DNA from 4 places in the Streptomyces sp. NPDC016640 genome. Region 1 is predicted to be linked to each of the others. Evidence: riboswitches for the same ligand, from Rfam matches in the RefSeq annotation. Region 1 holds a riboswitch; each other region holds the start of a gene.
What was found. A riboswitch is a leader RNA that binds a small molecule or an ion and turns the genes downstream of it on or off. The one in region 1 is predicted to bind cobalamin.

Region 1 (5,883 bases):
GGTACGACCGGTCGGACGCACCAGGCCGAGGGCGTCGTAGTGCCGGAGCATCCGGGCGCTCACCCCCGAGTGGCGGGCCACCTCACCGATCAGCAATCCGCGGCCTCCGCACCCTCGGGGGTCTCCGCCGGCCCGGTCGCCCGGGTGGTCCGCGCGGTCCCCGAGGTCTCCGGGGTCTCCGGGGTCCCGGCGACTCCGCACGCGGCCGAAGCCGCGGTGGCCGCGGTGGCGGCCCGTTCCGGGCCGAGTGTGACGGCTCGCCTCGCCTCGTCGACGGCCGCGTCGAATCCGGACTCCGGGTCCCTCAGGAGCAGTTCCGTGGCACGGGCGTGCGTGGCCACCGCCGGGTCGGGGTGGGCCGCGGCCTTCTCCAGGGCGGGCCCGATCACCTCGCCGAGGCCGACCAGGGACCGGCTCAGGCTCAGCCGCACATCGCGGTCGCCGCGGCCGAGCTGCACGACCAGTTCGTCGGCCAGGTCCTTCTTCCCGTCCTCGGGCACGAGGGCGACCGCGACGCGCCACGCGGTCCGCGCCACCTCGTCGTCGGCGTCGCGCAGCATGTCGCGCGTGATCCAGGGCCACGCGCTCCTGTCGCCGATCTTGGAGAGCGTGTGCAGCGCCTGACTGCGGGCCTGACGGCGCTCCGAGCCGAGTTCCTGACGCATCCGGGGCAGGGTGATCCCGGGCGGGAGACGGGTCAGTGCCCAGGACAGCATGTCCCGCACGAAGAAGTCCGGCTCGAGCGCGCACCGTTCGACGAGGATCTCCAGGAGGCCCGGGTCGGGGTGCGAGCCGACCGCCAGGGCCGCCTGCAGCCGGACCGAGGAGTCCTCGGCGCACAGGGCGCCGGCCATGCGAGTGTTCCGCGGGGTTTCGTCGGTCGAGTCGATCGGGACCACCTCCGCACCCAAGTCGACACCTTGTCACGGTGTCAAGGTCAAGCCCGTCACCGGCGGACCGGGAGAGCGTCCGGTCACGGGCGACGCCGGTGGGAGTGGCTGCCGGTCGCCGCGCGGGCGGCGGGTGACCCTGTCCACCGGTTCGTTCCCGGAGGTCCCGACCGGGATGCTCCGCGGGGCGGCCGCGAGGCGGACCCGTGACCGCCGGCCGGTCGCGCGGCCGGAGGCGCGGGGGTCCGTCGCCCGCCGCGGTCCCCGCTCCGGGAGAAGTGCCCGCCCCGTGCCCGCCGGGGCCGGCCGGCACGCGGGGCGGCGGGACTCAGCCCTGCGGTTCCTGCGGCTTGGCGTCCACCTCCCGCAGACCCTGGTCCCTGAGCTCGGTGCGGGCCTCCGTGCGGTGGCCGCGGGCGATGTAGTCCCGCACGACCACCTCGATCGCGTCCTGGGGCGAGCCGATCCCGGACAGGACCATCACTTCCACCACGAGGTCGGCGTCGAGACTTACGTTGATCTTGGCCATGGTCTCCCCCTTGATCGCGACGTATCCGCACTCTAGCCGCCCGGGGCCGGGTGGCAGGCCCTCAGGAACCCGACGCACAGGGGCTGGTGGGGGTCGCCAAGGAGGGGATGCCGTCACCCGGGCGGGAACGGGGGCCGGGAACGGCGGGGCGGCCCGGTCACTCCGTCTCCTGGGGGTGCGGGGACGTCGCGGGGGGCTCGGCCGGGCGGTCCCGTCCGCCGTCGTGGCCGGACGCCACCACGACGAGGAGACCGACGACGACGGCTCCGGCGGCGACCCGGCCCGCCGCCCGCGTCACCCAGGCCGGCCAGGCCACGCCGTCGCGGGCCCCGGGCGCCCCCAGCCGTCCGGCTCTCCGGGCGGGCCGCAGCAGCCGGAGCAACAGCAGCGCCGCGACCGGCAGTTGCAGCAGCCACAGCACGGTGCGCGGCCACCCGCCGTACCAGACGCTGGTCCCGTACAGCAGCGTGTGCCACACGCTCAGCACGTACACGACGATCACGAACCGGTGCAGCCGGCGCCAGGTGTTCGCCCCGATGCGGTGCCGGACGTAGAACAGCAGCCCCAGCGGAATCGCCAGGTACAGGGCGCCCTGGCCGATCGGGATGGCGATCCGGCCGGTACCGGAGTCGTACCAGCCGGGCACGAAGGAGTCCGCGAAGCCCACCCACAGCCGTTCGGCCCAGTCCAGCTTCGTCTCGTAGCGGACGAGTTCCGCCGCGAACATCACGGCGTGCGCGGACATCAGAGCCGTCGTGGTCAGACTGGTGGTGCGGTGCCAGCGCTCCAGCACCTGCCGGGAAACCGGCAGCGGGGCGGGCCCGGGTCCCGACAGCAGCAGCCCGAGCACCACCGTGCCCCAGGCCCACAGCAGGGCCGACCAGCCGAACGCCTGACTGAGCAGGTACATCCAGTAGGTGCGGGGGTCGTCCATGAACGGCATGACCGCGACCGTGTCCGAGTCGCCCGACTCCATGCGCGCGTACAGCAGCGCGAAGACGGCCGCCGTGACCACCACCGCCGCACCGGCGTCGGGCACGGCGGACCGCATGTCGGCGCGCAGGGCACCACGTTCGGCAGGCGGCCGGTCCCGGCCGGACGCCGCCCGTGCCCCGTCCTCCTCCGGCCTCGCGCCTGACAGCATCATGGGCCTCCCGGGGACCGGCCGCCGCTGAGACGGTGCGTGTGTGTCGTGGGGCGACCAGTCTGGCCGAGGAGGCGACGGGGCGCCGAGTCATGATCCGGCCATCGGGACGACGGCGGCCGACGGCCCGCCGGACCGCTGCGGCCACCGCCTCCGGCACCCCGCCGGGCCCGGTGCGCACCACGGGTTTCCCCCGCAGCACGCGGCACGCGCGACCGTCCCGTGCCCTCCCGCCCCACCCAACATTCAGGACAACCGCGGTCACTCCCCTGTCGCGGGGACGCGGGTGCCCCTACGCTGATGCACGCAGTCGGTTCGTGCCTTCCGTCCGCCCGGACGTCCGAGGGCGCGGCGCAAGAGGGAACCCGGTGCGAATCCGGGACTGTCCCGCAGCGGTGAGTGGGAACGAACGCCGTCAACGACACTGGGCCCGGGCCAGGGCCGGGGAAGCGACGGCCGGTAGGTGTCCGCGGTTGTCCGGCGGACGTGCCCGCGAGTCCGAAGACCTGCCACTGCGCCCGTGCGCCACGCGCGGGATGTGCACGGTGACCTCGTGGACTGGGTCGGCGGTACGGACGGTCGTACGTCACGCGTACGGCCACGCCTCCTTCCCTGTCGGTGTGCGGGACTCGGGACGGAGGAGAACGTGTGCACGGGCCAACGAGTGCGGGCGGGCCGCGGCACCCTGGCAGGCGTCTGCCACGGCACCCTGGGTGAGCTGTACCAGGGCCCGCTGCGGGCGAGCCCTGATCCGGACATCGCGGTGGTGTCCTTCCCCGTGGACCGCCATTCCTCGGTGTTCTTCACGCCGGGGCCCCCGACCGGCCCGCCGCGGCCGGCGCTCGGGGAGAAGTCGGCGACGGCGGCCCGGCTCTTCCTGGAGCACTACGGCCTCACGCTGCCGCCGGGTGACTGGAGCAGCCACTCCGACCTGCGGGTGGGGGTGGGGATGGCCAGTTCCACGGCGGACGTCGTGGCGACGCTGCGCTGTCTCTTCCGTCTGTTCTCCCTGCCCTGGGACCTGGACGTGGTGCTCGGGATCCTCGCGGGGATCGAGCGCGCCGACAGCGTCTTCCTCGACGAGTTCGCGCTGTACCTCAGCGGCCGGCACCGGGTGGTGCGACGGCTGGGCACGGGCATCGGCTTCCACACCGCCTTCGTCACCGAACCCGGCACGGTGGACACCGCCGCCGTGACCGCCCCGCTGCTGGAGCACTACCGGCGGCGCGGGGAGGCGTACGAGCGGTGCCTCGCCGACCTGCTGAAGGGCTTCGACTCGGCCGATCCGGCCGTCGTCGCCCGTGCCGCGACCGTCAGCGCCGCGCTGTCCCAGGAGGTGCTGCCCAAGGCGACGTTCGGCAGCCTGCTCGCCCACCGCGAGCGGTTCGACGCCGACGGCGTCTTCGTCGCGCACACCGGCTGTCTGACCGGCTACCTCTTCGTGCGCCGCCCGGGCGCCGACGTCAAGTCCGAACTGTCCGCGTTCTTCCACTCGCTCGGCCACCAGTGTTCCTTCGCCCAAGGAGGCTACGGGTGATCCACCCCCACATCGCCGACGCCCTGAAGGTCCCCGACCTGGTCCGGCTCACCGACACGGTGGTCCTGCTCCGGTTCGAGTCGATGAAGATCTACTCGGCGCTCGCCGCCGTCCGTCATCTGCTCGGCCGGGGCACGGTCCGCCCGGGCCAGACCCTGATCGACAGCTCCAGCGGCATCTACGCCTACGCGCTCGCGCTGGCCTGCCACCGGTACGGGATGCGGTGCCACATCGTCGCCTCCACCACCGTCGACGCCACCACACTGGCCCAGCTGGAGATCCTCGGCGCCGTCGTCGAACAGGTCCGGCCGTCGCGGAACCTGAAACTCGACCAGGAGTTACGGGTGCGGCGGGTGCGCGAGATCCTGGCCGAACGCCCGGACTGCCACTGGATGCGCCAGTACCACGACGACATCCACTACCTCGGCTACCACGAGGTCGCCGACCGGATCGCGGCGGCGTTCCCCTCCACCGCGCTGACCGTCGTCGGCGGAGTGGGATCCGGCGCGTCGACCGGCGGCATCGTGGAGCGTCTGCGGGCCGCGGAGTCCTCCGTGCGGCTGGTCGGCGTCCAGCCCTTCGGCAGCGTCACCTTCGGCAGTCAGGACCACCACGACCCGGAAGCGATCATCGCCGGCATCGGGTCGTCCATCGTCTTCGACAACGTCCGCCACCACCTCTACGACGCCGTGCACTGGCTGGACTTCACCCACGCGATGTCCGGCGCGGTCGCCCTGCTGCGCGACCACGCCGTCTTCGCCGGGCTGTCCACCGGCGCCGGGTACCTGGCCGCGACGTACGAGGCCCGTCGTCACCCCGACCGGCTGCACGTGGTGATCGGCGCCGACACCGGCCACCGCTACGTGGAACGCGTCTTCGCCCGGCACGCGCAGGCCCTGGACCCCGCCGCGCTGAAACCCGTGGAGGTCCGCGACCCGGAGGGGATGACCATGCCCTGGTCGAGGCTGGAGTGGCGGCGGGCCGCGTGCCCGGCGCGCTGGAAGGAGCGTGCCGCGTGACCGTCGTCTGCCTGGAGTCGCTGACCTTCGGACTCGGACACCTGTCGCGCGCCGCCGGCCTGTTCGGCGAGCGGCTGCTGCTGCTGACCCGCGATCCCTCGTACTACGCCCACGAACTGGACCGGCTGCCCGCCGGCTGCCTCGACGTGCTCGAGACCGACACCTTCGACGTGGAGCGGGTGGCCGGGCTGCTGCGCCGGACCCCGGACCTGCGCGGTCTGATCAGTTCCACCGACACCTGGACACTGGTCGGGGCCGACCTCACCGCGCGCCTGGGCCTGCCCGGGCTCGACCCCGCGGTGCTGCGGCTGACCCGGGACAAGGCCGCCGTACGCAACCGGCTGCACGAGGCCGGCCTCACGCGCGGACGGGCCGTGGAGGCCGCCGGTGAGGCCGCGGAGGCACGGAAGCCGGTGCTCGAGGAGGTGGGGCTGCCGGCGATCCTGAAGGACACGGCGGGCACCGGCAGCCAGAACGTCTGGCTGGTGCGGGACGAGCGGGAACTGGACCGGTCCCTGTACCAGGCGGCGCGGCGGGACCTGAAGGGCCGGCTGTTCGCCGAGCCCTACTTCAGCGGCCCGGTCTACAGCGCCGAGACCCTCACCTGGGCGGGCCGTACCCGTCTCCTCGGCGTCTCCAGCAGGCTCATGTCGCCGGAGCCGTACTTCCGCGAGGAGATCACCGCCTTCCCCGTGGCCTTCCCGGAGGCGCGGCGGGCCTCGCTGGAGCGGTGGCTCGGCGAGGTGCTGGCCGCCATCGGGTAC
Region 2 (5,883 bases), 140 kb from region 1:
GATGACGATGTCGGGAGCGGCCGCGCGCAGCTGTTCGCCGGTGAGGACCTTGGGGCTGAGCACCGGCACCTGGGCGTAGGCTTCCCGGTACTCCTTGGCGATCTTCGTCTTCAGGTTCGCGGTTCCGGCCATGCGGTCCCCGAGCCCGAGTTCCAGCAGCGTCTCCGTGGCGGACTGGTCCAGGGCGACGGCGCGCTTCGGCGGTTCGTCGAAGGAGAGCTTCCGGCCGCAACTCGTCACGGTCGTCGTCCGCGCGGCCGCTTTGTCCGCGGAGCCGTCGGCGGAGGACTCCCCCGACGATGAGCAGCCGACGGCCGTGAGAGCGAGCGTGGCCAGAGCGACGCCTAATCGTGCGGGGTGGCGCATGGGTTCCTCCGGTCTGGAAGAGGCCGTGATGCCGATCATGCAGGGAGCTCGGTCGGGTTGGCGGCTACTCTAGCGACAACGATTTTCATCACGCTAGCCCCCCGGGGGGTGACGCGGTGGCGGGCTCGGACACTCCGCCGTGTGCCGGCAGCCGCCAACGGCCCCGAGCGCGCCTGTGGTCGGCGGGACCACGGGTCGCCCCCGAAGCCGGTCCGGCCGCGGCCGCGCACCATCCGACCAGGTCCACGAACGACAGGAGCGTCACGACGTGCCGACCCCACTCATACCGACCACGGCGTCGGAGGACACCCCCGGAAAGCAGCGGCCCCTCCTGCTCGACGCCGCCTTCCTACGGCTCTGGACGGGCGCCACAGCCTCGGGTCTGGCGACCTGGGCCCTGCCGTTCGTGCTGGGGTTCGCGGTGCTCGACCGCACGCTCGACGTCACCGATCTCGGCCTGCTGCTCGCGGCACGCACCGCGGGATTCCTCGCCGCGGTGCCCGTCGCCGGAGTACTGGCCGACCGGCACTCCCGCCGGGGCGTCGTGCTGTGGGCGGGACTGGCGGCGGGAGTCGCGGCACCGCTGATCGCCGCCGGACTCGGCCGCTCGGTCCTGCTGATGGCGTCGGCCGCCGCCCTGGCCGGCGCGGGTCAGGGCGCCTGCCGGCCCGCCTTCCAGGCCCTGACCGCCGAGGTCGTCGATGCCGGCCGCAGGCAGCAGGCCAACGCCGCCATGACGCTCGCGGTCAGGGTCACCACCCTGACGGGGCCTTCACTGACCGCCCTGCTCGCCGTGTTCCTCGGCACCCGCGCCCTGCTGCTCGGCATCGGCCTGCTGTGGCTCGTCGCCGCCCTCCTGCCCGGACCGGGCGCACATGCCGGCACCGGGACCGAGGGCGCTCCCTGCGCCGAACGTCCCCAACGGGTGTCGTTCCTGGCCGAGTTCGCCGACGGCGTCCGTGAAGCCCGCAGGCACCCGTGGTTCGTCGCCGGACTGGCGGCCCTGACGGCCGTCATAGCCACCGGCTACTCCGCGACCGGCGTCGCCCTGCCCCTGGTCAGCCGCGACGAGTACGGCACCGAGGTCGTGCTCGCGGGTGCGATGACCGCCTACACCGCCGGTGCGCTGGCCGCGGCCCTGCTCGTCGCCCGCTGGCGCCCGCGATCGGCGGGCTGGACCGCTCTGGCGGGCCTCGCCGCCTACGGCTTCGCCCCGCTGAGCCTGATGGTCCCCGTGCACCCCGTGGTGGTGATGACCGCCTACGCCGTCGCCGGCATCGGCATCGAGCTGTTCAACGTGCCGTGGTTCACCGCGACCCAGCGCGAGGTCGCACCGGACAAGCTCGCCCGGGTTTCCTCGTTGGACTTCCTGCTCTCCTACGGCCTCGCCCCGGTCGGGCTCGTCCTCATCGCGCCGGCCATCGACGCCTTCGGCACCCGCGCCGTCCTCGCGGTCTGCGCACTGACCTGCTTCGCCGCCCCGGCCGTCGCCGCCCTGGTGCCCAGCGCCCGCCACTTCTCCCGCAGGCCCGAGGCGCCGTCCGGAGCCGAGGGGAAAGCCGGGAGCGCCGCCTGATGCGGCAGTCTCGGGTCATGCACTCACTCAGCCACAGCACCCAGCCGTCTGCTCCCCCCACGCCTTCGGGCCTCGTCCCCGGCCGGGTGGCCGGCGAACGGGAGCAGGAGGCCCGCACCCTCCTGTCACGGGACGGAGCCGTCGTCCTCACCGGTTACGAGAACACAGCCGACGCCCTCGCCGTCGCCGCGGCCCGCACCCTGGGCAGCCGTCTGCGGGAGCTGTATCCGCACCGCGTGCGCACCTCCCGTGACGCCGGCCCCGTCCACCTGCACGCCGACAGCTTCGACCTCGTCGTCGACGTCGGCGGCGTACCCGGCAGGCGGCGGCACCCCGACGAGGACCACGTCCTGATCCAGTGCGTCCGGCCCGCTCCCCGCGGAGGCGACTCCTTCGCGCTCGACGCGTACGGCCTCGTCGACGGCCTGGCGTCGACCGACCCCGCCCTCCTGGACTTCCTCACCGGTACCGACGTCGACCTGTACGGCGAGTGGGCGGGGACGCGCGGACTTCCCGCCACCCCACGCGTCGCCCGGCACGTCGAGTACACCCGCACCGGCCGTCGCGTCGTCCGCCGCACCGACGGGGCCGTGCCCCTGCACCGCGACCCGGACACCGACCGGGTACGCGCCATGCTGGCCCGCTTCGACGAGACGGTGCACGCCCTCGAACCGGCCCTACCGCGCTTCCGGCTCGCCGAGGGCGACATCCTCGTCCTCGACAACTACCGCTGCTGGCACGGCCGCGACGCGCACACCGGTGAGCGCACCGTCCGCATCCTCACCCTGCGCACGGCCGACGCCCGCTGAACGTGTCCCCACCGCGGTGGCGCAAACCTGCGCCCCCCAGGGGGAGAAGGCGTGGGAACACACGCTAGGCTGCAAGCGCCTCGTGGGGGAAGTCCGGTCGAAGTCCGGCGCTGACCCGCAACGGTAGGCGGAATCCCGTACGGGATTCCGTGAGCCCGATCACCCGCGGTGGTGAAGCCCCTGTCAATCGCCGTGGACTGCGAGAGGTGCTGCGCACGGGGTCCAGCGCCCGGGCCCGCTCCTTCGATCACGCAGGTGCACGGCCCGAGGCGAAAGCGATCCGCCTGTGGCCACGCTCCGCGACCCCATACCCGCCGTACCGCACCGCACCACGAGCGGCGGGCCCCCACCGCCCCGGCGCGTCCCGTTGCCCCTGCTCGTGACCGGTCTGTGTGTCGCGCTCCCCGTCTCCCTGGTCTGTGGGGCGAGTACCGGGGCGTCGGGGCTCTCCTGGAGCGAGGCGCTGCACTACCTCTGGGCGGGGCTGACCGGTGGGCTCATAGCTCCGGACGAGGTCTCCTCCTACACCATCGTGTGGGAACTGCGCTTCCCGCGCGCCGTGCTGGCCGCGGTGGTCGGCGCCGGTCTGGCGGCCGTGGGCGTCGCCGTCCAGGCCATGGTCCGCAACGCGCTCGCGGACCCGTTCGTCCTCGGCATCTCCTCCGGCGCGGGCGTCGGCGCCAACGCCGTGCTCATCTTCGGCGCCTTCGGCGCGCTCGGTGTCTGGGCGCTGTCCACGGCGGCGTTCCTCTCCGCGCTCGCGGCCATGACGCTGGTGTACGCGATCGCCCGGACCCCGCGGGGGCTGACACCGCTCCGGCTCGTGCTGACCGGTACCGCCATGTACTACGGCTTCTCGGCCGTGACCACGTTCATGGTGTTCGCCGCCGAGCACGGTGAGGCGGCCCGGTCCGCGATGATGTGGCTGCTCGGCAGTCTGGGCGGTGCGAGCTGGTCCTCCGTGCCGGTCGCCGCGGGCGCGGTGCTCGGCGGCCTCGCCCACCTCGGCTTCTCGGCCCGGCGCCTGAACGCCCTGGCGATGGGTGACGAGACCGCTGCCGCGCTGGGGGTGGACCCCGGCCGGCTGCGCAAGGAACTCTTCCTGACGACCGCCGCCGTCACCGGGGCGGTGGTCGCGGTCAGCGGGGCGATCGGCTTCGTGGGCCTGATGGTGCCGCACGCCGCCCGGATGCTGGTCGGGGCGGACCACCGCCGGCTGCTGGCCGTCGCGCCCCCGGCCGGTGCCGTGCTGCTGATCTGGGTCGACGTCCTGTCGCGCGTGGTGCTCGCCCCGGCCGAACTGCCGCTGGGCGTCCTGACGGCGGCGATCGGTGTGCCGTGCTTCGTCCTGCTCATGCGCCGCCGCACCTACACCTTCGGGGGCGTGTGATGCAGGTCGACATCGACACGGTGACCGTGGAGATCTCCGGCACGCGGCTGGTGGAGGACGTATCGCTGCGGGCGGGCAGCGGCCAGTTCGTGGGGCTCGTCGGGCCCAACGGCAGCGGCAAGTCGACCCTGTTGCGATGCGTCTACCGGGCCCTGCGCCCCACGGTTGGTGCGATACGCCTCGACGGCGACGACCTGCTGGCCTTGAACACGCGAGAAAGCGCCCGCCGGCTCGCGGCCCTTCCACAGGAAGCGGTCGCGGAGTTCGACTTCACCGTGGCCGAGGTCGTGGCCATGGGCAGGTTGCCGCACCAGGGTTCGGTGACCCGGGAGACCGGCGAGGACCGGCGCGCGTGTGCCGCCGCGCTGGAGGGAGTCGGCGCCGGCCATCTGGCCGACCGGGGCTTCCTCACGCTCTCCGGCGGTGAGAAGCAACGGGTCCTGATCGCCCGCGCGCTCGCCCAGCAGCCGCAGGTCCTGGTGCTGGACGAGCCCACCAACCACCTGGACATAGCCCAGCAGTTGGAGGTCCTGTCCCTGGTCCGGGCCAGCGGACTGACCGTGCTCGCCGCGCTGCACGACCTCAACCTCGCCGCGCTCCACTGCGACCTCGTCCACGTCATCGACGGCGGGCGGATCGTCGCCTCCGGCGCACCCCACGATGTCCTCACGCCGGTGTTGCTGACCGATGTCTTCGGCGTCCGTGCGCACCGCGTCCCCCATCCCGAAACGGGCGCGGTCCAGCTGCTCTTCGACCGTCTTCCCGCCCAGTAGTTCCCCTCCCCGGTCCACCCTCGAAGGAGTCACCCCCCCATGCCGAACCGCGCACGCCCCGCCGCCCTCGCCCTCGTTCTGGCCTTCGCCGTCACCGGCTGCGGGGCGAGCGTCTCGTCGGAGGAGGGGAAGCGAGACGGCGCCCGGGCGTCCGACGGCCACTATCCGGTCACTGTCGAGAACTGCGGCGAACAGAGAACGTTCGAGAGGGCTCCGCGGCGCGTGGTCACCAACGACGTGGGGATCACCGAGATCATGTTCGCGCTCGGTCTCGAGGACCACATGGCGGGATACGTCATGCCCGACGACAAGGGCGACCTCACGAAGGTGCCGTGGAAGGACGGCTACCGGAAGACCGAGTGGCTCTCGAAGGACCGGATCAACAAGGAGCTGGTCCTGGACGCCCGTGCCGACCTGGTCTTCGCGGGCTGGAACTACGGCTTCAACGAGGGCGAGGGCTTCACGCCCGCCGCGCTGCGACGCCTGGGCATCGACTCGTATCTGCTCAGCGAGTCGTGCCGCAACGGACGGGGCAAGGCACGCGGCGTGATGCCACCGCTCGACGCGCTGTACACGGACCTGCGGAACCTGGGCAAGGTGTTCGACGTCGAGGACAGGGCCGAAACCCTCATCACCGAGTTCCGCGAGCAAGTGGCCGATGCACAGGCGAAGGCTCCGAAGGGCGCGGACCGACCGCGGGTGTTCCTCTACGACAGCGGACAGGACAAGCCGTTCACCTCCGGCGCCTTCGCGGGACCCCAGGACATCATCACCAAAGCCGGCGGCGACCACATCATGAAGGACCTCCAGGACAGCTGGACCACCGTGGGCTGGGAGACGGTCGTCGCCCGCGACCCCGAGGTCATCGTGATCAACGACTACGGCGACACCACAGCGGAGCAGAAGCGCGCGTTCCTCAAGTCCTACAAGCCGCTCGCGAACGTCTCCGCCGTCAAGAACGACCGGATC
Region 3 (5,883 bases), on a different contig from region 1:
GAAGCCGCGCGGCGGCTGGATCATGACGACGACGTTCCCGAACTGCAGGGACGCGAGCACGATGTCGTCGCCGTCGACGTACAGCGAGCCCGGCGGCTCGCCCCACGCCTGCGTCATGGCGTCCCGCAGCTGCGGGTCCAGCTTCTCGAACCAGGCCCGGTAGTCGGCCAGCGGCACCCGCGCGGGGGCGGCGGCCAGCTGGTCCTCGGTCAGCCACTCCACGTCGTGCCCGCCGGCCTCGATCAGCCGGTGGATCAGCTCGTCGCCGCCGGACGGGTACTCGGTGAGCGAGTACCCCGCGTCCCGCAGCGCGTCCAGCACCCGCACCGCCGAGGCCGGGGTGTCGAGCCCCACCGCGTTGCCGACGCGCGAGTGCTTCGTCGGGTACGCGGTGAAGACCAGCGCGAGCCTCTTCTCCGCGTTCGGCTTGTGCTTGAGCCGGGCGTGCCGTACGGCGATCCCGGCCACCCGCGCGGCCCGCTCCGGGTCGGCGACGTACACCGGGACGTCGTCCGGGCCCTGCTCCTTGAAGGAGAACGGGACCGTGATCAGCCGCCCGTCGAACTCCGGGATGGCGACCTGCATCGCGGCGTCCATGGGGGACAGGGCGGCGTCGGACTCCTCCCAGGCGGCGCGCGAGGAGGTGAGGCACAGCCCCTGCAGCACCGGCACGTCGAGGTCGGCGAGCGCCCCGATGTCCCAGGCCTCCTCGTCGCCGCCGGCCGACGCCTGCGAGGCGTGCGTGCCGCCGGCCGCGAGCACGGTGGCGACCAGGGCGTCGGCCCGGCCCAGGATCTCGTACAGGCCCTCCTGCGCGTCGCGCAGCGAACCGCAGTACACGGGGAGGGCGTTGGCCCCGTGGGCCTCGACGGCGTCGCACAGGGTGTCCACGAAGGCGGTGTTGCCGCTCAGCTCGTGCGCCCGGTAGAAGAGCACGCCGACGGTGGGCCGGCCCTCGGCCGCCGCCCGCTCCCCGTGCACCCCGTACTCGGGCATCTTCCTCGGCTCGAGGAACCCCTCGCCGGTCAGCAGCACCGTGTCCGACAGAAAGCGGGCCAGCTCGGTGAGGTTGTCCGGGCCGCCCTCGACGAGGTACCGCAGCGCCTCCGCCACGACACCGGCCGGAACCGTCGACTCGGCCATCAGTTCCGCGTCCGGCACGGCCTCACCGCCGAGCAGCACGGTCGGGACCCCGGACGCCTTCAGCGCGGCGAGTCCGTCCTCCCAGGCCCGCTTGCCGCCGAGCAGACGTACGACGGCGAGGTCCGCGCCGTCGAGCAGCGCGGGCAGTTCGTCCGCGACGTCCACGCGGGTGGGGTTGCCGATCCGGTAGGAGGCACCGGTGGCGGCACGGGCCGCCAGCAGATCGGTGTCGGCGGTCGACAACAACAACACAGTGCTCATACGGGCGCTCCCGGTGGAATGAAAGGCAGTCCTTGCGGCGCGCCCGACTCGATGAGCCGCCACAGCGCGTCGGTGTCCGCGTGCTGTTCGATCAGGTCGCCGAGCCGGTCGAGCTGCTCCTCGCGCAGCGCGGCGAACGAGGTGCCGGGGGCCGGCACGAAGCGGCGCCCCGCGGCGGCGGCCACCTCGCGCAGGAAGGCCCGCCGGAATCCGTCCGACTCCAGCGAGCCGTGCCAGTGCGTGCCCCAGGTCTGGCCGACCCGGCAGCCGTCCAGGAAGGGCTCTCCCCCGAGGACCTCGGCGAGGCCGTGATGGATCTCGTACCCCTCGACCCGTTCCCCGAGGGCTTCGCCCTCCGGCCGGGTGAGGGTCTTCTCGCGGGCGAACCGCACCCGCACGGGCAGCAGTCCGAGCCCGTCGACCCGTCCCCGCCGGCTCTCCACGTCGTCCTCGATCCGCTCGCCGAGGATCTGGAAGCCGCCGCAGATCCCGAGCACGGGCCGGCCCTCGGCCGCCCGCCGCAGCAGCGCGTCCGCGAGTCCGCGCTCCCGCAGCCACTCCAGGGCGCGCACGGTCCCGCGGGTCCCCGGCACGACCACCAGGTCGGCGTCGGACAGTTCCTCGGGCCGGTCCACGAACCGCACCACGACACCCGGTTCGGCGGCGAGCGCGTCCACATCCGTGAAGTTGGACATCAGCGGCACCGCGCACACGGCGACCCGCAGCACGTCCTCGCCGACCGGCGCGGCCACCACGGACTCCCGTACGGCACCGCGCAGCGACACGCGGAGTCCGTCCTCCTCGTCGATGCCGAGGCCGTGCCGGAAGGGCAGCACGCCGTACGTCCGCCGTCCGGTCAGGCCGTGCAGCATCTCCAGGCCCGGCTCCAGCAGCGACACGTCACCCCGGAACTTGTTCACCAGGAACCCGGCGACCAGTTCCTGGTCCTGCCGGGACAGCAGGGCGACGGTACCGAAGAACGACGCGAAGACGCCGCCCCGGTCGATGTCACCGACGACGAGCACGGGGAGCCCGGCGTTCCTGGCGATGCCCATGTTCACGATGTCCGTCCGCCGCAGGTTGATCTCGGCCGGGCTGCCGGCCCCCTCACAGATCACCGCGTCATACGTGCCCCGCAATTGCTCCAGGCACTCCAACACCGTTGCCAGCAAATGCTGTTGGCGTCCTCCGTGGTAGCCGCGCGCGCTCATCTCGCCGACCGGTCTGCCCATCAGGACGACCTGGCTGGACTGCTCGCCGCCCGGTTTGAGCAGCACCGGGTTCATCAGCGCGGCCGGCTCCACCCGGCAGGCCTGGGCCTGCATGGCCTGGGCCCGCCCGATCTCGGCGCCCTCCCGGGTCACGAAGGAGTTCAGCGACATGTTCTGCGCCTTGAACGGCGCGACCCTGACCCCCTGCCGCACCAGCCACCGGCAGATCCCGGCGGTCACCACGCTCTTGCCGGCGTCCGAGGTGGTCCCGGCGACGAGCAGACCTCCACCGCTCATGAGGTACGTCCCTTCACGACGAGCCGCGCGACGGCCCCGGCCCCGAGCGCGAGCCAGCCGACCCGCCGCGAGAGCCGTACCGCCCGGTCGATGTCGGCCACGGCCACGGCACGGCCGCCGCCGTTGAGCACGGGCCGGTGCTCGACCCGCCCGCCGTAGGAGAGCGTGCCGCCGAGCCGCACGCCGAGGGCGCCCGCGAAGGACGCCTCCACGGGCCCGGCGTTGGGGCTCGGGTGCTTCGCCGCGTCCGCGCGCCACGCCCGTACGGCGCCCCGCGGGTCGGGCCCGCAGAGCGCGGCGAGTACGGCGGTCAGCCGTGCCCCGGGCCAGCCGGCGACGTCGTCGAGGCGGGCGGAGGCCCAGCCGTAGCGGCGGTAGCGGGGGGACTTGTGGCCGACCATCGCGTCCAGCGTGTTGACGGCGCGGAACCCGAGCAGCCCCGGCACCCCGGTGACGGCGCCCCACACCAGGGCACCCACCACGGCGTCGGAGGTGTTCTCGGCGACGGACTCGACCACCGCGCGGGCGATCCCGTCGGCGTCCAGGGCCTGCGGATCCCGGCCGCACAGGTGCGGCAGCCGCGCCCGGGCGGCCTCGACGTCCCCGGCCTCCAGGGCCCGCCCGACGGCCCGCGCCTCACGGGCCAGCGAGGTGCCGCCGACGACGGCCCAGGTGGCGGCACCGGTCAGGGCGACGGAGGCGGCGGGGGAGGAGCGTACGCAGCGGGCGGCGAGGCCCCCCAGCGCGACGGCCCCGCCGACGCACACGGCGGTGTGCACGGCGCCCCGGCCCCGGTCGTCCCGCCACAGCACCCGCTCCACGGCGGCCGCGGCCCGCCCGAACGCGGCGACCGGATGCCCGCGGCGGGGATCGCCGAGGAGCAGGTCGCCGAGGAGGCCGGCGGCGGCGCCGTACGCGAAGACGCGATCGGCACCCATGGGTTCAGCCGGCCGGGCGTCCGCCGGGAACGGCCCCGGGACGGGACGGGGCTCGGCTGGTCGACCTCAACAGGCTGCCGCGCATGGCGATGGGTCCTCACTCAGGGTGTCCGCGCCCTGATTCGACGAGACCGGCGGTGAGAGTTCCTGGCTCCCGGGGTGGTGACCCCGGTGACAGTGGCGGGACCGCGCCGGACTCGCACCGGCTTCCTCTCCTGCCGCCGTAATGGCTGAGGCAGTCCACCACGGCCCCGGAAGAGCCGTCAACCTGGCGTTGACCTGCGAGGCTGAAGTGTGCCGAGGCCCACAGGAGGTTCCGGTGGGTGAACCGCGTGTGCCGGGTTCGTGCGCACGAGCGGGCGGTGCGGGGCCGGGGCTCCCGCACCGCCCGCTCGGACGGTGACGATCCGTGACGAGGATCAGGCCACGATCAGGTAGATGCCGTAGGCCACCGCCGCCGCGCACGCCGCGAAGCAGGCGTAGGCGCCGGTGACCGCCAGGGTGGCGGACCGGCCCTCGGCGGCGGCCCGCTCCTGGCGGGACAGGCCGTTGATGCCCAGGGTGAACAGGGCCACCAGGACCACGGTGGCCACGAGGCTGACGCCGAAGACGGAGCCGAGGGCCGCCCAGTCGATCTTCATGGTGCTCTTCTTCCTTCGTGCCGGGACGCGGTCAGACGGCGGTCCTGGCCGGCGGGGCGGCCGGGTCGGTGGACGAGGGGGCCGGGATGGTGGCGGCGAGCTCCTCCGGCACGGTGCCGACCGGGGGCGGGGTCACCGCGGCGATGGCCTGGGTCACCACGCCGGGCTGCTCCTCGCCGGGGACGCCGTGGTCGTTGACGTTGGTGTGGTCGACGACCTCGCGCCGGGACAGCTTCCAGATCGCCGCGCTGGAGGCGATCAGGAAGACGGCCACGAGGGCGGTGCCCCAGGAGCCGAAGCCGCAGACCCACTCGGCGACCGCCGCGACCAGGGCCGCCGCCGGCAGCGTCAGGCCCCAGGCGACGAACATCCGGGTGGCCGTCGACCAGCGGACCACGCCGCCCTTGCGGCCCAGGCCCGCGCCCATCACGGAGCCGGAGACGGAGTGCGTGGTGGACAGCGAGAAGCCGAGGTGCGAGGAGGCCAGGATGACCGTCGCGGCGCTGGTCTGGGCGGCGAAGCCCTGCTGCGGCCGGAGGTCGGTCAGGCCCTTGCCCATGGTACGGATGATGCGCCAGCCGCCGAGGTAGGTGCCGAGCGCGATGGCGACGCCCGCGGAGAGGATGACCCACAGGGGCGGGTCGGAGTCGGGGGCGAGGGTGCCGCCGGCGACCAGGGCGAGGGTGATGATGCCCATCGTCTTCTGGGCGTCGTTGGTGCCGTGGGCCAGCGAGACCAGGCCGGCGGAGGCGATCTGCCCGGCGCGGTAGCCCTTCTCGGAGGCCTTGCCGTCGGCCTTCCTGCCCAGGCGGTAGGTGAGGCGGGTGGCGATCATCGCGGCGAGGCCGGCCACCAGCGGGGCGGCGATCGCGGGGATCAGGACCTTGGTGACGAGGACGTCGCCGTGCACCGCGCCGAACCCGGCGGAGGCGACGGTGGCGCCGATCAGCCCGCCCATCAGGGCGTGCGAGGAACTGGACGGCAGACCGACCAGCCAGGTCAGGAGATTCCAGAGGATCGCGCCGACCAGTGCGGCGAAGATGACCTCGGGACGGATGCCGGCCTCGTCGACGAGGCCCTTGGAGATCGTGTTGGCGACCTCCACCGAGAGGAAGGCGCCCACGAGGTTCAGCACGGCGGACATGGCCACCGCGACCTTGGGCTTGAGCGCACCGGTCGAAATGGTCGTCGCCATCGCGTTCGCGGTGTCGTGGAAACCGTTCGTGAAATCGAACGCGAGTGCGGTTACCACCACAATCGCGAGGATCAGCGAGAAGCTTTCCATTTACCCAGGCAATCGTTCGAGGTCATTGGCTGGTTGAACGTAGGTAACCAGGATGAACGGAAGATGAACTGGAATGGGCATCGCGGTGACCGTAAGAGGGGGCGGCT
Region 4 (5,883 bases), on a different contig from region 1:
ACGCCCGTGCGCGTCGTCATCGCCCTCTGTCTCGTCGCGCCGTTCGTGGCCATGCTCTGGGTCGGTTCGTACGCGAAGACCGACCCCGTCGTCATCGGCATCCCGTTCTTCTACTGGTACCAGATGCTCTGGGTGCTGATCTCCACCGCGCTCACGATGGTCGCGTACAAGCTGTGGCAGCGTGACCAGCGCGGCCGCTCGGCCTCGAAGGGCGGTGCGTCGCGGTGAACGAGGGCGTGAACGGCGTGGCACTCGCCGTCTTCATCTTCTTCTTCGTGCTCGTCACGGTCATGGGCTTCCTGGCCGCGCGCTGGCGCAGGGCCGCGAACGAGCACAGCCTCGACGAGTGGGGTCTGGGCGGGCGGTCCTTCGGCACCTGGGTGACCTGGTTCCTGCTCGGCGGCGACCTGTACACCGCCTACACCTTCGTGGCCGTTCCGGCGGCGATCTACGCGGCGGGCGCGGCCGGCTTCTTCGCGGTGCCGTACACGATCCTGGTGTACCCGCTGATCTTCACCTTCCTGCCCCGGCTGTGGTCGGTGTCGCACAAGCACGGCTATGTGACGACGTCCGACTTCGTGCGCGGCCGGTTCGGCTCGAAGGGGCTGTCGCTGGCCGTCGCGGTCACCGGGATCCTGGCGACGATGCCGTACATCGCGCTCCAGCTGGTCGGCATCCAGGCCGTGCTGGACGTGATGGGCGTCGGCGGCGGCGAGGACACCAACTGGTTCGTCAAGGACCTGCCGCTGCTGCTCGCGTTCGGTGTGCTGGCGGCGTACACGTACTCGTCGGGGCTGCGGGCCCCCGCGCTGATCGCGTTCGTCAAGGACACGCTGATCTACCTCGTGATCGCGGTGGCGATCATCTACATCCCGATCAAGCTGGGCGGCTTCGACGAGATCTTCGCCTCGGCGAGCGAGGCGTACAGCCAGACCAACCCGGCCACGGGCGCGCCGCGCGGGGCGCTGGTGCCGGGTGAGGCGGGCCAGTGGACGTACGCCACGCTGGCGCTGGGCTCGGCGCTCGCACTGTTCATGTACCCGCACTCGATCACCGCGACGCTGTCCTCGCGCAGCCGTGAGGTGATCCGCCGCAACACCACGATCCTGCCGCTGTACTCCCTGATGCTGGGGCTGCTGGCGCTGCTGGGCTTCATGGCGATCGCGGCCGGGGTGAAGGTGGAGAACGGGCAGCTGGCGATCCCGCAGCTGTTCGAGGACATGTTCCCGGACTGGTTCGCGGGTGTGGCCTTCGCGGCGATCGGCATCGGCGCGCTGGTGCCGGCGGCGATCATGTCCATCGCGGCGGCGAACCTGTTCACCCGCAACATCTACAAGGACTTCATCAAGCCGGACGCGACCCCGGCGCAGGAGACCAAGGTTTCCAAGATCGTCTCCCTGCTGGTGAAGGTGGGTGCGCTGGCCTTCGTCCTGACCATGGACAAGACGGTCGCCATCAACTTCCAGCTCCTCGGCGGCATCTGGATCCTGCAGACCTTCCCCGCCCTGGTGGGCGGTCTCTTCACCCGCTGGTTCCACCGCTGGGCGCTGCTCGGCGGCTGGGCGGTCGGCATGGTCTACGGCACGGCCGCCGCGTACGGGGTGGCCTCGCCGACGCAGAAGCACTTCGGCGGCTCGTCGGAGGAGATCCCGGGCATCGGCGAGATCGGCTACATCGGTCTCACCGCCTTCGTGATCAACGTCCTGGTGACGGTGGCCCTGACCTTCGTCATGAGGGCAGTCAAGGCGCCCGAGGGCGTCGACGAGACCAAGCCGCAGGACTACACGGCGGACGCGGGTGACCCCGGCGTCCGGGTGGAGCTCCCGCCGGCCACGGCGGGCAGCTCGCACTGACGCCGCGGACCTCGGGCGACGGGCCGTCGGAGACATCCGGCGGCCCGTCGCCGTACCCGTCCGGCGGCCCCCGTGGACATCGCCGCACAGGGCCCGTCCGCTGGACGGGCCGCTCGGCTTCGGGAAGAGCGACGCCTGCCCCGGCGAGCTCAGGGACGTGGCGAGGCGCGCGGCCGAGGTGCCGGTCGCCGCGGAGAACGGGCCGGTGCCGGGCGGGTGGCCTTCGTGCCCGGCGGCGGTCCGACGGCCGGCACATCCGGGCCCGGCGCGCCGTGCGCTCCGTCCACCGCGTCCACCGCGTCCACGAGCGGCGGGTCCCACCCGCGCCCCCGAGCACGACCGGAACCCTCCGCCGGAGCTGTGCGACCTCACTCTCCCCACCTACGAGTTGACGCTCCGAGAGCAGCGCGACACAACATATGGGATTGCGGGCGGCACCCGACACAAGATGTATGCTCATGCTCGCTGTCGCCGCAGGGGAATCCGGTGCGAATCCGGAACTGTCCCGCAACGGTGTACCCATGCCCGCGCGCCTTCGCGTACGCATGGACGTCAGTCCGAGGACCTGCCGACAGTGCGCCCGGCCGTCCGGTCCGGGTGCATGGACGTCCGGGCCTCGTGGGATGGGCCGGTGGACGCGACGCCGCGTGCGCTCGTGTGCTGCCGCCCGCCCCCGTGAGGCCCCGTGCCGAGCGAGGGAGAGCCACACGTGACCATCGCGCCAGCCGATCCGGCTTCAGCCATCGACGTGACCGAGGGGGCGACGGCCCCGGTGCCGCGCTGCTGCGGACCCTGACCGGGCTGACCGCCGACCTGCCCGACGCCGACCCCGGCCGGGTCGCCGCCGCCGCGCTGCGCGGCCGGTCCGCCGGAGCCGACGAGGCGGAGCTGCGGGAGCTGGCCACCGAGGCGGCGGCCGGGCTCATCTCCGAGGACCCGGTCTACTCCCGGCTCGCGGCCCGCCTGCTGACCGTCGGCATCCGCGCCGAGGCCGCCTCGCAGGGCGTCACGTCGTTCACCGGGTCCGTCGCGACCGGGCACCGCGAGGGGCTGATCGCCGACCGGACCGCCGAGTTCGTCCGGCTGCACGCGGACCGCCTCGACGCACTGATCGACACCCGGGCCGACGACCGCTTCGGCTACTTCGGCCTGCGCACCCTGCACAGCCGCTACCTGCTGCGCCACCCGGTCACCCGCAAGGTCCTCGAGACGCCCCAGCACTTCCTGCTGCGCGTCGCCGCCGGTCTCGCCGAGGACGACACCGCGCGCTCGGTGGACGAGGTCGCCTCGCTCTACCGGCTGATGAGCCGCCTGGACTACCTGCCCTCCTCCCCCACGCTGTTCAACTCCGGTACGCGGCACCCGCAGATGTCGTCCTGCTACCTGCTCGACTCCCCCAAGGACGAGTTGGACTCCATCTACGACCGCTACCACCAGGTGGCCCGCCTCTCCAAGCACGCGGGGGGCATCGGCCTGGCCTACTCCCGCATCCGCTCCCGGGGTTCGCTGATCCGCGGCACCAACGGGCACTCCAACGGCATCGTCCCGTTCCTGAAGACGCTGGACGCCTCGGTCGCCGCGGTCAACCAGGGCGGGCGGCGCAAGGGCGCGGCGGCGGTCTACCTGGAGACCTGGCACTCCGACATCGAGGAGTTCCTGGAGCTGCGCGACAACACCGGTGAGGACGCCCGCCGTACGCACAACCTGAACCTCGCGCACTGGGTGCCGGACGAGTTCATGCGCCGGGTCGACGCGGACGCGCCCTGGTCGCTGTTCTCCCCGGCGGACGTGCCCGAGCTGGTCGACCTGTGGGGCGAGGAGTTCGACGCGGCGTACCGGGCCGCCGAGGCCGCGGGCCTGGCGCGGAAGACGCTCCCGGCCCGCGAGCTGTACGGCCGCATGATGCGCACCCTCGCCCAGACCGGCAACGGCTGGATGACCTTCAAGGACACCGCCAACCGCACCGCCAACCAGACCGCCGAGCCGGGGCAAGTCATCCACTCCTCCAACCTCTGCACGGAGATCCTGGAGGTCACCGACGACGGGGAGACGGCGGTCTGCAACCTGGGGTCGGTCAACCTCGGCGCGTTCGTCGACCCGGCCGCCGGCGACCTCGACTGGGAGCGGCTGGACAGCACCGTACGCACGGCCGTCACCTTCCTCGACCGGGTGGTGGACATCAACTTCTACCCGACCGAGCAGGCGGGCCGCTCCAACGCCCGCTGGCGGCCGGTGGGCCTGGGCGCGATGGGCCTCCAGGACGTCTTCTTCAAGCTGCGCCTGCCCTTCGGCTCGCCCGAGGCGAAGGACCTGTCCACCAGGATCGCCGAGCGGATCATGCTCGCCGCCTACGAGGCCTCCGCCGACCTCGCCGAGCGGGACGGCCCGCTGCCCGCCTGGGAGAAGACCCGCACCGCCCGGGGCGTGCTGCACCCGGACCACTACGGCACGGACCCGGCCTGGCCGGAGCGCTGGGCGGCACTGCGGACGCGGATCGCCTCGGTCGGGATGCGCAACTCGCTGCTCCTGGCGATCGCGCCCACCGCCACCATCGCGTCGATCGCGGGGGCGTACGAGTGCATCGAGCCACAGGTGTCCAACCTGTTCAAGCGCGAGACGCTGTCCGGGGAGTTCCTCCAGGTCAACTCCTACCTGGTCGACGACCTGAAGCGGCTCGGCGTGTGGGACGCGCGCACCCGTGAGGCGCTGCGCGAGGCGGGCGGCTCGGTGCAGGACTTCACGTGGATCCCCGAGGAGGTGCGCCGGCTGTACCGCACGGCATGGGAGATCCCGCAGCGCTCCCTGATCGACATGGCGGCCGCCCGCACCCCGTTCCTGGACCAGGCGCAGTCGCTGAACCTGTTCCTGGAGACGCCGACCATCGGCAAGCTCTCCTCGATGTACGCCTACGCCTGGAAGCAGGGCCTCAAGACCACCTACTACCTCCGTTCCCGCCCGGCGACCCGGATCGCCCGAGCGGCGCGCGCGTCCGTCCCCGTTCCGCGGGCGGCCGACCCCGAGGCCGTCGCCTGCTCCCTGGAAAACCCCGAGTCCTGCGAGGCCTGCCAGTAATGCCCACCCGCCGCCCGACCACCACCCCTGGAGGACGGCGCTCCGCGCCGACTGTGATGACGACGAAGAACCTGCTCGACCCGGGCTTCGAACTGACGCTGCGCCCCATGCGCTACCCCGACTTCTACGACCGCTACCGGGACGCCATCAAGAACACCTGGACCGTGGAGGAGGTCGATCTCCACTCCGACGTGGCCGACCTCGCCAGGCTGAGCCCCGCCGAACAGCACCTCATCGGCCGGCTCGTGGCCTTCTTCGCCACCGGCGACTCCATCGTGGCGAACAACCTGGTGCTCACCCTCTACAAGCACATCAACTCCCCCGAGGCGCGGCTGTACCTGTCGCGACAGCTCTTCGAGGAGGCGGTGCACGTCCAGTTCTATCTGACCCTGCTGGACACCTACCTGCCCGACCCGGAGGACCGGACGGCGGCCTTCGCGGCCGTGGAGAACATCCCGTCCATCCGGGAGAAGGCCGAGTTCTGCTTCCGGTGGATGGACTCGGTGGAGAAGCTCGACCGGCTCGCGACCCGGGCCGACCGCCGCCGCTTCCTGCTGAACCTGATCTGCTTCGCCGCGTGCATCGAGGGCCTGTTCTTCTACGGTGCCTTCGCCTACGTGTACTGGTTCCGCAGCCGGGGCCTGCTGCACGGCCTGGCGACCGGCACCAACTGGGTGTTCCGCGACGAGACGATGCACATGTCCTTCGCCTTCGACGTGGTCGACACCGTGCGCAAGGAGGAGCCGGAGCTGTTCGACGGGCAGCTGGAGCGGCAGGTCACCGACATGCTGCGCGAGGCGGTCGAGGCGGAGCTGCAGTTCGCGCGTGACCTGTGCGGGGACGGGCTGCCGGGCATGAACACCGAGTCGATGCGGCAGTACCTGGAGTGCGTCGCCGACCAGCGCCTCGTCCGGCTGGGCTTCGCTCCGGTGTACGGCTCGGAGAACCCGTTCTCCTT

Region 2: linked by a shared signal. The riboswitch ahead of ACF07S_RS22025 (FecCD family ABC transporter permease) and the one ahead of ACF07S_RS21405 (hypothetical protein) in region 1 are both predicted to bind cobalamin.
Region 3: linked by a shared signal. The riboswitch ahead of ACF07S_RS29680 (cobalamin biosynthesis protein) and the one ahead of ACF07S_RS21405 (hypothetical protein) in region 1 are both predicted to bind cobalamin.
Region 4: linked by a shared signal. The riboswitch ahead of ACF07S_RS00845 (ribonucleoside-diphosphate reductase subunit alpha) and the one ahead of ACF07S_RS21405 (hypothetical protein) in region 1 are both predicted to bind cobalamin.

What each region holds. Positions count from the first base shown of each region.
Region 1 covers NZ_JBIBRG010000010.1:118,004-123,886, forward strand. Annotated here, with positions in the region: gene ACF07S_RS21385 (MerR family transcriptional regulator) at 1-96, opposite strand, end outside; gene ACF07S_RS21390 (HEAT repeat domain-containing protein) at 90-911, opposite strand; gene ACF07S_RS21395 (DUF2191 domain-containing protein) at 1,219-1,419, opposite strand; gene ACF07S_RS21400 (ferric reductase-like transmembrane domain-containing protein) at 1,577-2,563, opposite strand; cobalamin riboswitch at 2,919-3,071, shown strand; gene ACF07S_RS21405 (hypothetical protein) at 3,210-4,100, shown strand; gene ACF07S_RS21410 (cysteine synthase family protein) at 4,097-5,119, shown strand; gene ACF07S_RS21415 (ATP-grasp domain-containing protein) at 5,116-5,883, shown strand, end outside.
Region 2 covers NZ_JBIBRG010000010.1:257,051-262,933, reverse strand. Annotated here, with positions in the region: gene ACF07S_RS22040 (ABC transporter substrate-binding protein) at 1-366, opposite strand, end outside; gene ACF07S_RS22035 (MFS transporter) at 635-1,942, shown strand; gene ACF07S_RS22030 (TauD/TfdA family dioxygenase) at 1,960-2,751, shown strand; cobalamin riboswitch at 2,796-2,936, shown strand; gene ACF07S_RS22025 (FecCD family ABC transporter permease) at 3,038-4,141, shown strand; gene ACF07S_RS22020 (ABC transporter ATP-binding protein) at 4,141-4,914, shown strand; gene ACF07S_RS22015 (ABC transporter substrate-binding protein) at 4,954-5,883, shown strand, end outside.
Region 3 covers NZ_JBIBRG010000018.1:58,390-64,272, reverse strand. Annotated here, with positions in the region: gene cobN (cobaltochelatase subunit CobN) at 1-1,404, opposite strand, end outside; gene ACF07S_RS29685 (cobyric acid synthase) at 1,401-2,912, opposite strand; gene ACF07S_RS29680 (cobalamin biosynthesis protein) at 2,909-3,850, opposite strand; cobalamin riboswitch at 3,969-4,110, opposite strand; gene ACF07S_RS29675 (hypothetical protein) at 4,270-4,491, opposite strand; gene ACF07S_RS29670 (anion permease) at 4,523-5,776, opposite strand.
Region 4 covers NZ_JBIBRG010000001.1:178,354-184,236, forward strand. Annotated here, with positions in the region: gene ACF07S_RS00835 (DUF3311 domain-containing protein) at 1-228, shown strand, start outside; gene mctP (monocarboxylate uptake permease MctP) at 225-1,853, shown strand; cobalamin riboswitch at 2,269-2,441, shown strand; partial or broken gene ACF07S_RS00845 (ribonucleoside-diphosphate reductase subunit alpha) at 2,563-4,925, shown strand; gene ACF07S_RS00850 (ribonucleotide-diphosphate reductase subunit beta) at 4,982-5,883, shown strand, end outside.